Regions from separate parts of the Kitasatospora sp. NPDC001119 genome, predicted to be linked through region 1. Evidence: riboswitches for the same ligand, from Rfam matches in the RefSeq annotation. Region 1 holds a riboswitch; each other region holds the start of a gene.
The links. Region 1 has a riboswitch for cobalamin ahead of ACWDD9_RS23505 (FecCD family ABC transporter permease). Riboswitches for the same ligand answer to the same signal wherever they lie in the genome.

Region 2: another riboswitch for cobalamin. It lies ahead of ACWDD9_RS05290 (Nickel transporter NicT); the one in region 1 lies ahead of ACWDD9_RS23505 (FecCD family ABC transporter permease).
Region 3: another riboswitch for cobalamin. It lies ahead of ACWDD9_RS32230 (prenyltransferase/squalene oxidase repeat-containing protein); the one in region 1 lies ahead of ACWDD9_RS23505 (FecCD family ABC transporter permease).

What each region holds. Positions count from the first base shown of each region.
Region 1 covers NZ_JBSFKI010000019.1:24,991-29,722, forward strand. Annotated here, with positions in the region: gene ACWDD9_RS23495 (ABC transporter substrate-binding protein) at 1-645, opposite strand, end outside; gene ACWDD9_RS23500 (ABC transporter ATP-binding protein) at 662-1,465, opposite strand; gene ACWDD9_RS23505 (FecCD family ABC transporter permease) at 1,462-2,541, opposite strand; cobalamin riboswitch at 2,665-2,803, opposite strand; gene sodN (superoxide dismutase, Ni) at 2,871-3,266, opposite strand; gene sodX (nickel-type superoxide dismutase maturation protease) at 3,543-3,905, shown strand; gene ACWDD9_RS23520 (CGNR zinc finger domain-containing protein) at 3,913-4,494, opposite strand; gene ACWDD9_RS23525 (amino acid ABC transporter ATP-binding protein) at 4,608-4,732, opposite strand, start outside.
Region 2 covers NZ_JBSFKI010000003.1:226,591-231,322, reverse strand. Annotated here, with positions in the region: gene ACWDD9_RS05305 (AAA family ATPase) at 1-422, shown strand, start outside; gene ACWDD9_RS05300 (hypothetical protein) at 467-2,140, opposite strand; gene ACWDD9_RS05295 (ArsR/SmtB family transcription factor) at 2,282-2,665, opposite strand; cobalamin riboswitch at 2,748-2,960, shown strand; gene ACWDD9_RS05290 (Nickel transporter NicT) at 2,992-4,107, shown strand; gene rpmG (50S ribosomal protein L33) at 4,174-4,338, opposite strand; gene rpmB (50S ribosomal protein L28) at 4,483-4,719, shown strand; gene rpsN (30S ribosomal protein S14) at 4,719-4,732, shown strand, end outside.
Region 3 covers NZ_JBSFKI010000032.1:13,153-17,884, reverse strand. Annotated here, with positions in the region: gene ACWDD9_RS32240 (amidohydrolase) at 1-827, opposite strand, end outside; gene cobF (precorrin-6A synthase (deacetylating)) at 1,075-1,833, opposite strand; cobalamin riboswitch at 1,971-2,091, shown strand; gene ACWDD9_RS32230 (prenyltransferase/squalene oxidase repeat-containing protein) at 2,190-3,281, shown strand; gene ACWDD9_RS32225 (hypothetical protein) at 3,311-3,790, shown strand; gene ACWDD9_RS32220 (hypothetical protein) at 3,857-4,045, opposite strand; gene ACWDD9_RS32215 (protein kinase domain-containing protein) at 4,329-4,732, shown strand, end outside.

The DNA of each region.
Region 1 (4,732 bases):
GCTGTCGTACAGGAAGACGGACGGGCGGCGCTCGGGCTGCGGCACGGCGGCGATCCGCGCCTTGAAGTCCGCGATCAGCTGGTCGGAGCGGTCCTTGACGTCGAAGATCTCGCCGAGGTTGGCCAGGTCGGTGTAGAGCGCCTCCAGCGGGTCCATCACGCCGCGCTCGGTGCCCTTGCCGCTGCGGCAGGACTCGCTGAGCACGTACGAGTCGACGCCGAGCGCCCTGAAGGCCTGCGGGGTGACGCCGCTGCCCTCGTCGAAGCCGTAGTGCCAGCCGGCGAAGACCAGGTCGGCCTTGGCGTCCAGCGCGATCTCCTTGGTGAGGATCTTCTTGGAGAGCCAGGTGGCCTGCTGGTAGCCGTCCTTCCAGGCGACCTGGTCGATCTTCCCCTTGTCGTCGGGCATCACGTAGCCGGCCATCCGGTCGGCGAGGCCGAGCGAGAGCATCAGTTCGGTGATGTTGACGTCGTTGGTCACCACCCGGGCGGGCTTCTGCGCGAAGGTGAGCTTCTCCCCGCAGTTGTCCACCGTCACGGGGTAGTGGGCGGAGGCGGTGGCGGCCTCCTTCGGGGCGATCTCGGCGCCGCAGCCGACGAGTCCGAGGGCGAGCAGGGCGGTGGCGGCAACGGCCTTGGTGCGCACGGGAGTTCCTTGGGGGTCAGGGGAGGCGGTCGAAGAGCAGCTGGAGGGCGCCGGTCTCCGGGTGGCGCACCGGGGTGCCCCGGACGCCGAACACCTCGGCCAGCAGGGCGGGTCGGAGCACCTCGTCGGGCGGCCCGGAGGCGACGATCCGGCCGTCCCGCAGGACGTACAGCAGGTCGCAGTGGCCCGCCGCCAGGTTGAGGTCGTGCAGCGCGGTGAGCACCGTCGGACCGGCCTCGCGGGCGAGCGCCAGCACCTCCAACTGGTGCGCGATGTCGAGGTGGTTGGTGGGTTCGTCCAGCACCAGCAGGCGCGGCTCCTGGACCAGCGCGCGGGCGAACAGCACCCGCTGCTTCTCGCCCCCGGACAGGCTCAGGAAGCCCCGCTCGGCGAGGTGCCCGGCCCGGACCTTGCGCAGCGCCTCGGCGCAGCGCCGCTCGTCCCCGTCGACTTGGGCGCCGAAGCCGCGGCGGTGCGGCAGCCGGCCCATGGCGACCACCTCGGCGACGGTGAAGTCGAACTCGGCGGAGTGCTCCTGGGTCAGCGCGGCCACCCGGCGGGCGCTCTCGCGGGCGGTGAGGGCGTGCAGGTCGTCGCCGGCCAGCCGGACCACGCCGCCGGCCGGCTTCAGCACCCGGTAGACGCAGCGCAGCAGGGTCGACTTGCCGCTGCCGTTGGGGCCGATCAGCCCGACCACCTGTCCGGCGGCGGCCGCCAGGCTCACCTCGTGGACCAGCCGGGTGCCGGCCAGCTCCACCGAGACGCCGTCGACGGCGAGGTCCTGGGCGTGCACCGGGGTCGGGTCGGTCGTCGCGGTCACCGGGCACCTCCGAAGGCCTGGCCGCGGCGGCGCATCATCACCAGGAAGGCGGGCACGCCGAGCACCGCGGTGAACACCCCGACGGGCAGTTCGGCGGGCGCCAGCAGGGTGCGCGAGGCGATGTCCACCCAGACCAGCAGCAGCGCCCCGGCGAGCGGCGCGACCACCAGCACCCGGCGGTGCCCGGCGCCGACCAGCATCCGCGCCAGGTGCGGCATCAGCAGCCCGACGAAGCCGATCGCCCCGCTGACCGCGACCACGGTGCCGGTGACGGCGGCGGTCACCACGAACAGCTCGCGGCGCAGCCGGTCCGGGTCCACGCCGAGCGAGGCGGAGGTCTCGTCGCCCATCGCGAGCGCGTCCAGCCGCCCGGCGGTGCAGGCCAGGTAGGCGAGCCCGGCCAGCACGGTGACGGCGGCGATCGGCACCTTGCCCCAGGTGGCGCCGCCGAGGCTGCCGAGCAGCCACATCATGACGTCCCGGGCGGCCTCGCCGCGGTCGGCGGCGAAGACCATCAGGGTGGTGGCGGCGGAGAAGCCGTACGACAGCGCGGTGCCGGTGAGCACCAGCCGCAGCGGGGTGAGCCCGTACGCGGTGCGGGCCGTGACGTAGACCAGGGTCATGGCGGCCAGCGCGGAGCCGAAGGCGGAGGCGGAGATCGCCCACACCCCGAGCGAGGCGAAGGCGCCGAACAGCATCACGGCATTGGCGCCGACGGCCGCGCCGGAGGAGATGCCGAGCACGAAGGGGTCCGCCAGCGCGTTGCGCACCAGGGCCTGGACGGCGACCCCGCAGGCGGCCAGCCCGGCGCCGACCACGGCGGCCAGCACGGTGCGCGGCAGCCGGATCTCCCAGACGATCGCGTACGCGGCCGCCTCGTCCGCGTCCAGCCGGCCGCCCGTCAGCCCGGCGCCCAGGAGCCGCAGCACCCGGGGCAGGCCGAGCCCGGAGGAGCCGAGGGCGACCCCGCAGACCAGGGAGAGCAGCAGGGCGGCGGCGAGTCCGGCGGCGAGCGGGACGACGGGTATTCGGCGGGCGGGCGGGCCGACTGCACGGTTGACGGGTGCGCGGTTCACGGGTGCGCCTTGCCTCGGGCCGGGAGCGCGCCGGGGCGGGCGCGGGCCGGGGGCGTGCCGGGGCGCCGTTCCCCTCGCAGTCCGCGGCGAGTTGTCGGGAGGTCGGCGGCCGAGGGCGATCGGGCTGGCGCGGCCGTACGGGCGGGTACGGGCCGTGCTCACCGTTGCGGGTCAGCGCCGGATTCGCACCGGACTTCCCCCTCGGACGCCCTGGCAGCATAACAGCCACTCAGGGCAGGCAACCCTTACCGAGCCGGGTCGGACGTGAACGCACGACCGCCCCCGTCCGGCGGTGCGGACGGGGGCGGTCGGGTGGCGACGCGTCAGGCTCAGGCCTGCTTGGTCTCCCAGAAGATTTTGTCGACCTGGGCGATCAGGTCGAGCAGGGCCTGGCCGGTGGCCGGGTCCGTGGACGCCTTGGCGGCCGAGGCGGCCTTCAGGGTGTCGTTGATCAGCTGGTGCAGCTGCGGGTACTTCTCGAAGTGCGGGGCCTTGAAGTAGTCGCTCCACAGCACCGAGATGTGGTGCTTGACGGCCTCGGCGCGCTGCTCCTTGATGATGACGGCGCGGGCGCGGAAGTGCGGGTCCTCGTTGGCCTGGTACTTCTCCTGGGTGGCCTTGACCGACTCGGCCTCCAGCTTGGCCTGCGCGGGGTCGTAGACGCCGCAGGGCAGGTCGCAGTGGGCGTGGACGGTGGCGCGCGGTGCAAACAGACGAGAGAACATGGGAGTCCTTCCTTAGATCGTCTTCCCGCGCCCGAGATTACCCTTCCGCCCTCCCGGTTTCGCGATCGGGCGGTGGGCCTAGGGCGAAAGACGGACCGGGAACCGGCGCAATCCGGACATCGGACGGACGGCGGTCCGTACGGCAGACTGGGGGCGCGAGCGGGGGCGGGAGGAGGAGTCGTGGCGCGGAGCACGCGAGCGGAGGGCGCCGGGGCGGGGGAGCGCGGCCCGGGCGGCGCGCTGCCGTTCGGGCTGGTCGACGTGGCGGGGCCGTCGATGGTCCCGACCCTGCGCGAGGGCGACCGGCTGCTGGTCCGCTACGGCGCGCCGATCCGGCCCGGCGCGGTGGTGGTCTTCCGGCACCCCTTCCAGCAGGACCTGCTGGTGGTGAAGCGGGCTGCCGAGCGCCGGGCCACGGGCTGGTGGCTGCTCTCCGACAACCGCCCGGTGGACAGCGACAGCCGCAGCTACGGCGCCGTCCCGGACGAGCTGGTGCTCGGCCGGGTGCTGCTGCGGCTGCGCCCGAGCCCGGTCTGGCTGGCGCCGGGGCGCCGGCTGGAGCGGCTGCTGCTCACCCCGCGGCTGGCCCGGGTGCCGGGCCTGGCCCGCCGGCTCGGCGCCTGGGTCGAGGAGGTCTAGCGGGCCGCTACGCCCGGGCCGCCGCCTCCGCCTCCAGGCGCTTGCGGGCCCGGTAGGCGGCCACGTTGGCGCGGGTCGCGCAGCGGTCCGAGCAGTAGCGGCGGGAGCGGTTGGTCGAGGTGTCCAGGTAGGCGTTGCGGCAGGGCGCGGCCTGGCAGATGCCGAGCCGGTCGGCGCCCAGCTCGGTGAGGTGGACGGCCAGGCCCATGCAGGCGACCGCGCTGAAGTGGGCGGTGGCGGTGGGGGAGTTGTCGGCCAGGTGCAGGTGCCAGCGCGGCCGCCCGGCGTCGTCCAGGTAGTCGTGCCCGGAGATCAGCGGGCTGACCGGGTACTCCATCAGCAGGCTGTTCAGCAGGTCGACGCCGCGGATCTCGTCCCCGCCGGCGGCGGCCTCGAAGACCCCGCGCAGCCGGGTCCGCACCGCCCGCAGCCGGGGCACGTCGGACTCGTCGGCGAGCGAGCGGGCCCGCGAGGAGTCGGAGAAGAGACCGCGCACCGCCTCCACGGAGGTCAGCGAGTCGGTGCCGCGCTCGGGCTCCTCGGTGTTCACCAGCCGGACGGCGAGATCGGCGTAGGCGGCGAGCTCCACAGGGGTCCTTCCAGGGGGGTCGGTAACGGGCTGACTGCCTCCAGCCTATTACCCGGGCGGGGAAAACGACGGCGCCCGGCAGGAGTGACCTGCCGGGCGCCGGGCGTACGGGCTCAGAGCACCTTGGAGAGGAAGGCCCTGGTGCGCTCGTGCTGCGGGTCGGTGAGCACCTCGCGGGGGTTGCCGGACTCGACCACCACCCCGCCGTCCATGAACACCAGCGCGTCGCCGACCTCGC
Region 2 (4,732 bases), on a different contig from region 1:
GCCTGGCCGACGGCCGCCCGGGCGACGCGGTGGAGCGCTTCACCCTGGCCCTGGCGGAGAACCGGGGCGACGACCACGGCGAGATCGTCCAGAGCTACAACCTGGCGCAGGCGCTGATCGCCGACGGCCGTCCGGAGGAGGCGCTGACCCTGCTGGCCGAGGCCACCGCCCGGGCCGGGCGGACGCGGGACAACGACATGCTGATGAAGCTGCCGCTGGTCCGGGCCCGGGCCCACCGGGCGCTCGGGCAGCTGGACCTCGCCGTCGCCCACGCGGACGACTGCGCCCGGCGGGCCAAGGAGCGGAACCAGTACGCGAAGGAGGCGCAGGCCCACACCCTGCTCGTCACCCTCGCCGAGGAGCTGGACGACGCGGAGCTGGCGGAGCGCAGCCGCGAGCGGCTGCGGCAGCTGGCGGGCTGAGGGGCGGTCCGGGCCGAGGGGCGGTCCGTAGCGGGCGGGCGGGGTCAGGGCCCGGTGCGGAAGGACACCCGGGTGCGGTCCCCGCCGGTGCGGACGGTGAGTCCGTGCTCGGGGAGGCCGGCCGGGTCGCCGCCGTCGGCGAGCCAGCAGGCCACGGCCGAGCCGAGCAGCAGCGGGTCGACGGCGGGGTCGGGGCGGCCCCAGTCCGGTTCGGCGCGGGCCTCCAGCAGCCGGCCGCCGTGCAGCCGGAGCAGGTGGCGGGCCGGGCCGAGGGCGGCCACCGCGACGGCGAGGCCGGGCAGTTCGGCGGCGGTGTCGGCGAGCCAGCGGGTGGCGGGGCGTTCGGCGTGCGCCTCGGTGCGGGCGATCACCTCGGCCGTGTAGCGCAGGGCGTCGCCCGGGTGCTCGTCGGTGAGGGCGTGGAAGCCGCGCGGGGTGTGGTCGTCCGGGTGGAAGGGGTAGCGCCGCAGGCTCACCTCGGTCCCCTCGGTGCTGCCCTCGACGTCGTACGCGGTGGGCCACTCGGCGGCCCCGGGGCAGGGGGCGGGCCTGGGGTAGGGCGGCAGGGCCGGTTCGTCCCCGGGCTCGTCCAGGCCGTCCAGGAAGGAGTAGAGCAGCGGGCGCAGCAGCCGGGCGGATTCGCCGCGGTGGGCGAGCGAGCGGTCGGTGATCTCGCGCAGGCCGGCCGGGGCCTCGGCGAGGGCCCGTTCGAGCTGGGCGGCGAGGTCCCCGTCCGGGTCGAGGACGGGGGCGGCCTGGCCGAAGGCGTAGCTGGGGGAGCGCGGGTCGAGTTCGGCGGCGCCGGTGGCGACGAGCATGGTGCGGTGTTCCAGGGCGGCGCCGTAGACGGTGACCGAGCCGTGGTCGCCGATCACGCAGTCGGCGGCGACGAGCGCGGCCTGCCAGCCCTGGTGGGGCGGGATCAGGCGCAGGCCCATCCGGCGGGCGTCGTCGAGCAGCGCCCCGGGGGCGTGGCGGCTCCACACGTTGGGGTGCAGCACGACGGCCACCGTGTACTCGTCGGCGGGCAGTTGGCGGACGAGCCGCCGGGGCAGGTCGGGGTGGCGGCCGAATAACGAGTGCTCGCTCCAGGTGGAGCTGACGACGACGAGCCGTCGGCCGCCGACGGCGCCGAGCGCGGCGCGGTAGCCGTCCCGGGAGCGCCGGCTGGCGAGCATCCGGTCGAAGCACGGGTCGCCGACCACCCGGGCGACGTCCAGGGCCTCGGGGCAGGAGGTCCGCAGCCGGTCCAGCTGTTCGGGGTGGGAGAGCCCGAGGACGTCCACGAACACCCGCCCGCGGTGGGTGAGTTCGTTGCGGGACAGGCCGGCGGCGCTGACCGTGTCGCCGGTGGACTCGGTGACCAGGCGGTTGTAGCCGGCGCCGTGCGGCAGGACGACGAGGCGGGCGTCCAGGCGGTGCATGGAGGAGTGGACGGCGCAGGCGACGGCCAGGTCGAAGCGGTGGCGGACGGCGTCGTCCCAGTCCAGCACGGTGAAGCCGGACAGGCCGTGCAGGTACTCGTCCAGGGCGCGGTCGGCGAAGACGGAACCGGGGTTGACGGTGAAGTACCACTCGATGCCGTGCGGGCTCAGCAGGGAGAGGACGTCCAGCACCCGGGTGGCCGAGGTGAGGGTGCGGGCGACCGCCAGCACGCGGGCCTTGACCGGGTCGGTGTTCCAGCGGTCGGCGGGCCAGGCATGGGGGTGGGACGGCACATCATGATCGTACTGGCCGGGGCCGTTCACGGCGCGCCTTCCCGAGCGGGAGTCAGCGGCCCGAGCGGGAGTCGGCGGACCGGGCAGGAGTCGGCGGACCGAGCGGGAGTCGGCAGATCGGGCAGGCGTCGGCGGGAGGGGTCAGCCCACTGCCGCGCTGGGCTCGTGGTGCTCGGCGGCGGCGCACTCGTCGAGGAGGGGGCGCATGGCCTCGTCCACGAGCCGGTAGCGCACCACTCGTCCGTCCCGGTCGCCGGTGACCACGCCGGCCGTGCGGAGCAGCCGCAGGGCCTGGGAGACGGCGGGGTCGCGCATGCCGGTGGCCACCGCGAGGTCGCTGACGGCGAGCGGGCCGGCCCGGTGGAGGGCGAGCAGCAGGGCGAGCCGTCCGGGGTCGGCGAGCAGGGAGAACCGCTCGGCCCAGGACCGGACGTGTGCGGGGTCGCCGATCGCGGCGATGGCCTCGCAGACCCGGTGCCCGTCGATGGTGCGGTGGCCCGCGCGGTCGGCCGGTACGAGATGCATGCGGACATTCTTGCAGGCGGTCGCCTGTGATCCTGGACACCTGCGCAGGTGCGCAGCCTTGCACGGGTCGGGGCGCGGCCCCTACGGTGTTCCCCGCCGTGGTGCTCGGGAAGACCGGTGACGGACCCTCAGGGGTCCCAGCCCGGAGCGGCCCTCGCCACTGTGATCGGGTCGTTCCTCCGCCCGCGGAGGAACGTCGTCCGTGCCCACGGAGCCACTGGGTGCCTCGCGCACCTGGGAAGGCGGGCACGGGTATCCCGTCAGCCAGGAGACCGGCCACGGCATCTCACGAGGTTTTCCACGAGGTGCTGGAGCGTGATCCGCAGATGACCCTGCCCGAAACCGTTGCCGCCGGCGCGAAGCCGGCCCCTTCCGTGCTGCCCAGCTTCAGATGGCGGCGCGAGGACACCGTCCGTACGGCCGGGCTGATGGCGGTGATCGTGGCCATGCACGTGGTGGCCTTCGGCACGCTGATCTTCCTGGTCGCGCCCGAGCGGTACGCGGTCGGTACCCAGGTCTTCGGGGTGGGCCTCGGCATCACCGCGTACACCCTCGGGATGCGGCACGCCTTCGACGCCGACCACATCGCGGTGATCGACAACACCACCCGCAAACTGATGGCGGACGGCAAGCGGCCGGTCTCGGTGGGCTTCTGGTTCGCCCTCGGGCACTCCTCGATGGTGGTGCTGATGGCCGCCCTGGTGGCGGGCGGCGCGCAGCTGGCGAACACACTGATGGACGACGAGTCGGCCACCCACAAGTGGCTGGGCGTGATCGGGACGACCACCTCCGGCGTGTTCCTCTACCTGATCGGTGCGCTCAACCTGGCGGCGCTGCTCGGCATCCTCAGGGTGTTCCGCTCGATGCGGGCCGGGAAGTTCGACGAGAAGGAGCTGGAGGCGCACCTCGACTCGCGCGGCTTCATGGCCCGGGTGCTGAACCGGGCGACCCGTTCGATCACCCGGCCGGGGCAGATGTTCCCGGTGGGCATGGTGCTGGGCCTGGGCTTCGACACGGCGACCGAGGTCACCCTGATGGTGATGGCCGGCTCGGGCGCGGCCTCCGGGCTGCCCTGGTACGCGATCGTCTGCCTGCCGCTGCTGTTCGCGGCGGGGATGAGCCTGTTCGACACCCTGGACGGGACGTTCATGAACTTCGCGTACCAGTGGGCCTTCGCCAACCCGGTCCGGAAGGTGTACTACAACCTGACCATCACGGGTCTGTCGATCGCGGTGGCCTTCATCATCGGCACCATCGAGCTGGTCGGGGTGCTGCACGAGAAGCTCGACCTGACCGACCCGGTCACCGGGTTCGTCGCGGACATCTCGCTGGACAACGTGGGCTACGCCATCGCCGGGCTGTTCGTGGTCGTCTGGGCGATCGCGATCGGGTACTGGAAGCTCGCCCGGGTCGAGCAGCGCTGGACGCCCGAGGGCTCCTGAGCCGAGCGGCCAGGCCGCGAACGGCGCCTCCCCGAGTCCGGGGAGGCGCCGTTCGCGCGTCCGGGGTCAGCGCTCCTCGCGGAAGTCGACGTGCCGGCCCGCGGCCGGGTCGTACTTGCGCAGGACCATCCGGTCCGGGTCGTTGCGGCGGTTCTTGCGGGTCACGTAGGTGAAGCCGGTGCCGGCGGTGGAGCGGAGCCTGATCACCGGGCGCAGTTCGCTGCGGGCCATGGGACGTCCTCCTGGGGTCTGGGGGTCGGGGTCTCGGGGTCCGGTCCGAGGGGTTGGCTCGAACCGTACATCGAAATGGAAGTCATTTTCATCTGGTGTAACGTGAGCCCGGTCCTGCCCATTCCCGGACGCCAGGGAGCACCCATGTCCGCCCGCTGCCAACTCACCGGCCGCCGGCCCGGCTTCGGCAACGCGATCTCGCACTCGCACCGCCGCACCGGCCGCCGCTTCGACCCCAACATCCAGCGCAAGCGCTACTGGCTGCCCGGCGAGGGCCGGTACGTCCGGCTGACGCTGAGCGCCAAGGGCATCCGCACCGTCGACGCGATCGGCGTCGAGGCCGCCGTCGCCCGCATCCGCGCCCGGGGGGAGAAGGTCTGATGGCCAAGCAGAG
Region 3 (4,732 bases), on a different contig from region 1:
TGGTAGGCGATGCGGAGCGAGAGCAGCCCGTCGCGGGCGAGTTCGGTCACCGTGGCGTAGTTCTCCGGGAAGCTCTGGAACCCGCCGGCGGCGTCGATCGCGGAGGTCAGCCCGAAGCGGTTCAGCTCGCGCAGGAAGTGCCGGGTGGACGTCCTGCGCTCCTCGCCCTCCAGTGTCGGGGCCTTGGCGAGCGTGGAGTAGAGGACCAGGGCGCTCGGGGCGGCCAGCAGCATGCCGTTGGGCTCGCCGCCGCGGCCCCGGACGATCTGGCCGCCCTTCGGGTCCGGGGTGTCGCGGGTGTAGCCGACGGCGCGCAGCGCGGCGCGGTTGAGGACCGCCGACTGGTAGAGGTGGAGGACGAACACCGGGGTGTCCGGCGCCGCCTCGTTCAGCTCGGCGGGGGTCGGCAGCCGCCGCTCGGCGAACTGCTCCGCCGACCAGCCGCCGACGACCCGCACCCACTGCCCCCGGGGCGTCCGGGCGGCCTGCTCCCGCAGCATCGCCAGGCCCTGGCGCAGCGACCGCACACCGTCCCAGCGCAGCTCCAGGACGTAGTTGAGGCCACCGCGGATCACGTGCAGGTGCGCGTCGTTGAGGCCGGGCACCACGCGGCGGCCGAGCGCGTCGACCACCACCGTGGACGGGCCGACGGCCGGGGCTATGTCCGCGTCGTCCCCGACGGCCGTGATCAGGCCGTTCCGGATGGCGAGGGCGCCGGCCTGCGGGCGGCGGGCGTCCCCGGTGTGGATCCGGGCGTTGCGGACGACGACGTCGGCGGCGTGTTCGGTGACGTTCTCCGTGCGGGGGACCAGCCCGCCGACCGGCATTGCAGGCACCTCGACGGCCTCCAGTCATGGGTTCGGGCCGCCGCCCGGAGCGGGCGGCGGCGCGGCGCGGTCGAGCCGGACGAGCCCAAGAGGCTGTCCTGTTCGCTCTCATGACGGAACGTTAGGCAGTGGCATGGTGTCGGAGTTGGCCCACAGTGCACCGGCACCGGTCCGGGAGCGCACCGGCCGGGCGCGAGGGCGGTGTCCGAGTGTCGGCCGGGGGTCGAACCGGGGCGGCGCCCGCCGGTCAGCTCTCGGAGCGCCGCAGCAGGTAGGTGTCCATGATCCAGCCCTTGCGCGCGCGGGCCGACTCGCGCAACTCGCTGATCCGCGGGGCGGCTTCGGCCAGCGGACCGGCGACGAGGATCTCGTCGGGGGTGCCGAGGTACGCGCCGTAACGGATCTCCAGCCCCTCCGGGTCGATCCCGGTGAAGGCGGCGCGGCCGTCGAGCATCACCACGACGTCGTCCACGTCCTCGGGGAAGCCCTCGGCCAGCCGGCGGCCGGTGGTGATCTGCACCGGGCGGCCGACCCGGGTCAGCGTGCTGCGGTGGCGGGCGGCGAGCGCGGAGACGCTGCTGATGCCCGGGACCACCTCGTAGTCGAAGCCGACGGCGCCGCGGGCCAGGACGTCGTCCACCACGGCGATGACGCTGTCGTAGAGGCTCGGATCCCCCCAGACCAGGAACGCGCCCGTCTCGCCCTCACCGAGGTGCTCGGAGAGCAACTGCTCGACCAGGTCGGCCCGGCGGACGCGCCAGTCGTCCACGGCGGCCGCGTACGCGGGGGTGGTCCGGTCCCGCTCCGCGTCCGGCGCCTCGACCACCCGGTGGCCTGGCCGGCCGTGCTCGGCCAGCATCCGGCGGCGCAGCCGGATCAGGTCCTGCCGGTCCTCGTTCTTGTCGAGGATGAAGAAGACGTCCGTGCGGGCGAGCGCCTTGACCGCCTGCAGGGTGAGGTGGTCGGGGTCGCCCGCGCCGATGCCGATGACGAAGATGTGCCGCATGGGAGGCATTCTGCCGTCCGGGACGCCCTGGTCGCGTCGGCGGCCGGGAGGGGCGCGTCCCGATGTCGGGCGGCGGCCACCGTGATGTCACGTTCGAACCCTTGACCGGATCTTTTCCGTATCGCCATGATGGGCCGTCATGTTGTGACTCCGCCGCTGGGGGAAGTCCGGTTCGAATCCGGCGCTGGCCCGCAACGGTAGGCCGCCGGCTCCTGGTCGGAGGCGAGCCCGAGTACCCGTCGGCGGAGGCGTGTCGTCCCTCCTCCCGTCGTGGTCCGCGGGCCGGAGCCCCGAGGGCCGCCCCGGCTGTCGCCGCCGCCCTCCGGGCCCCTGCGCGCGGGCCCGGAAAGGCCACCATGCCCACGCTCCGCCGCACCCTCGGTCTGCTCGCGATACCCGCCGTGGCGCTCGCCACCGCACTCCCGGCGGTCACCGCCGCCCACGCCGCGCCCGTGAACGCGACCGCCGCCGCGACCTCGTCCCCGACGGTCCGTCCCGACGCCGCCGCGGGCGGCTGGCTGGCCCGCCAACTCGTCGACGGCGACCACTTCGAGTCCGTCTTCAACGGGACCGCCTACCCCGACCAGGGCCTCACCATCGACGCCGTACTGGCCTTCGCCGCCTCGCGCGGCTCCGACGAGGCCGCCGCGAAGGCCACCGCCTGGCTGGCGAAGCCCGAGATCATCGGCGGCTACCTCGGCGACGGCACCACCGAGGCCTACGCGGGCGCGACCGCCAAGCTGCTGCTCGCCGTCGAGGTCCGCGGCGGGGACCCGACGGCCTTCGGCGGCGTCGACCTGCCGGCCCGCCTGCGGTCGCTGCAGACCGCCGAGGGCCGGTTCTCCGACCGCTCCCAGTGGGGCGACTACAGCAACACCTTCGGCCAGTCCCTCGCCGTGATCGCCCTGCACCGCACGCCCGGTGGCGCCCCGGCGGCGGCCGTGGACTTCCTGGCGAACAGCCAGTGCGCGGACGGCGGCTTCCCGCTCTCCTTCGGCCAGGCCGCCTGCACCAGCGACGCCGACGCCACCGCGCTCGCCGTCCAGGCCCTCGCCGCCACCGGGCGCGCCGCCAAGGCGAACACGGGCCTGGGCTGGCTCACCGCCCACCAGAACGCCGACGGCGGCTTCGCGGCCGCCGGGGCGACCGCCTCCAACGCCAACAGCACCGGCCTGGCCACCCAGGCGCTGCTCTCCGGCGGACGCCTCGGCCCCGGCCTCAAGGCCTGGGGCCGGCTGGTGAAGCTCCAGCAGGGCTGCTCCGCCGACCCGGCGGTCCGCGGCGCCGTCGCCTACGACGCGACCGGCTTCAACGCGGGCACCGGCGCCCGGGCCACGGCGCAGGCCGTCCTCGGCCTCGCGGGCACCCCGCTGTCCACGCTCTCCGCCTCCGGGGCCGCCCCCGACGCCCCGACCCAGGCCTGCCCGCCGGCGCCGGCCACGCGCTGAACCACGCTGACACCGCGAGGAGTTCACCGATGAGCGACACCCCCACCCCGGTCCGCCCGGCCCGCCGTACGCTCGGGTCGATCGCCGCCGCGGCGGCCCTCACCGCCGGACTGCTCGGCGTCTGCGCCGTCCAGGCGCCGCAGGCGCGGGCGGCCGCCTGCGGCGGCACCACCGGCGTCACCGTCGTGGTCGACTTCACCGCCGTCGGCGGCGGCATCCAGACCGGCTGCGCGCCCGGCGACCCGGCCAGCGGCCTGGCCGCGCTCACCGGCGCCGGATTCTCGTACGCCTTCCACCCGCGCTACCCGGGCTTCGTCTGCACCATCAACGCCCTGCCGACGACCTGCACCAACCCGACCGGCAGCGCCTACTGGTCGTACTGGCACGCCCAGCACGGCGGCCCCTGGTCGTACAGCACCCTGGGCGCGGGCAGCTACGACCCGGCCCCCGGCGACGTCGAGGGCTGGTCCTTCGGCGCCGGCGCACAGCCGGGCACCACCGCGCCCTGACAGGCGGAGGGCCACCGGCGCCCCGGCCCCTTCTCCGGAAGGGGCCGGGGCGCCGGTGCCAGGGGCTCAGGCGCCGCGGGACGCTCGGCGCCGCCGGTCGAGGTGTCCGACCAGCCGTACGGTTGCCACCGCGGCGGCCGTGAACAACAGGGTGTCGACCATGGTGCCCGCGGTGGTCAGCCACGCGGGGTCGTCGCCGTCGGGCACGCGCGTCGCGGTGAACAGCCCGCCGACGCCCGTCGAACGTACTGTCATTCGACGGCCGCGCCCACTCGCGGTCCTCCCTGAGGATCCGGTCCATCGTCATGGGTTTCGGTGTTCTCGTCCCGGCCGGGCCGGCCGTCGGCATCCAGATCACGCCGACGTGGTGGTCCACTTCCGCCGCCGGCCCCGCGGACCGACCTCTCGGCGTGCCGGCCTGGCCCCGCGGGTACGGCTTCGCACTCGGCGTGCGCGGTTGACCCGACATCACGACGAAGGCCCAGGCGGCCCCGGGGCGGCCTGTCATGACACGGCGTCAGATCGCATACTCGTCGGTATGAGCGATCGGAATGGGGCGGCGTCGGCCTGGAAGGTCGGCGATGTGATCGAGGGGCTGTACCGGGTCGACCAGGTGCACGAGGCCGGCGGGATGGGCCTGGTGTACCGGGTCTGGCACCTGGGGTGGGGGACCGACCTGGCGGTGAAGTCCCCCCGGCCGGAACTGTTCCGGTCCGCGCGGGAGCGGGAGCTGTTCGTCGCCGAGGCGCAGACCTGGGTCGGCCTCGGCCTGCACCCGCACGTCTGCGCCTGCCACTATGTACGGGAGATCGGCGGGACGCCCCGGGTGTTCGCCGAGTACCTGGACGGCGGCAGCCTGAGCGAGTTGATCCACAGTGGCCGGCTGTACGCGGGCGGCCCGGAACAAGCCCTCGCCCGGATCCTGGACCTGGCGGTCCAGGC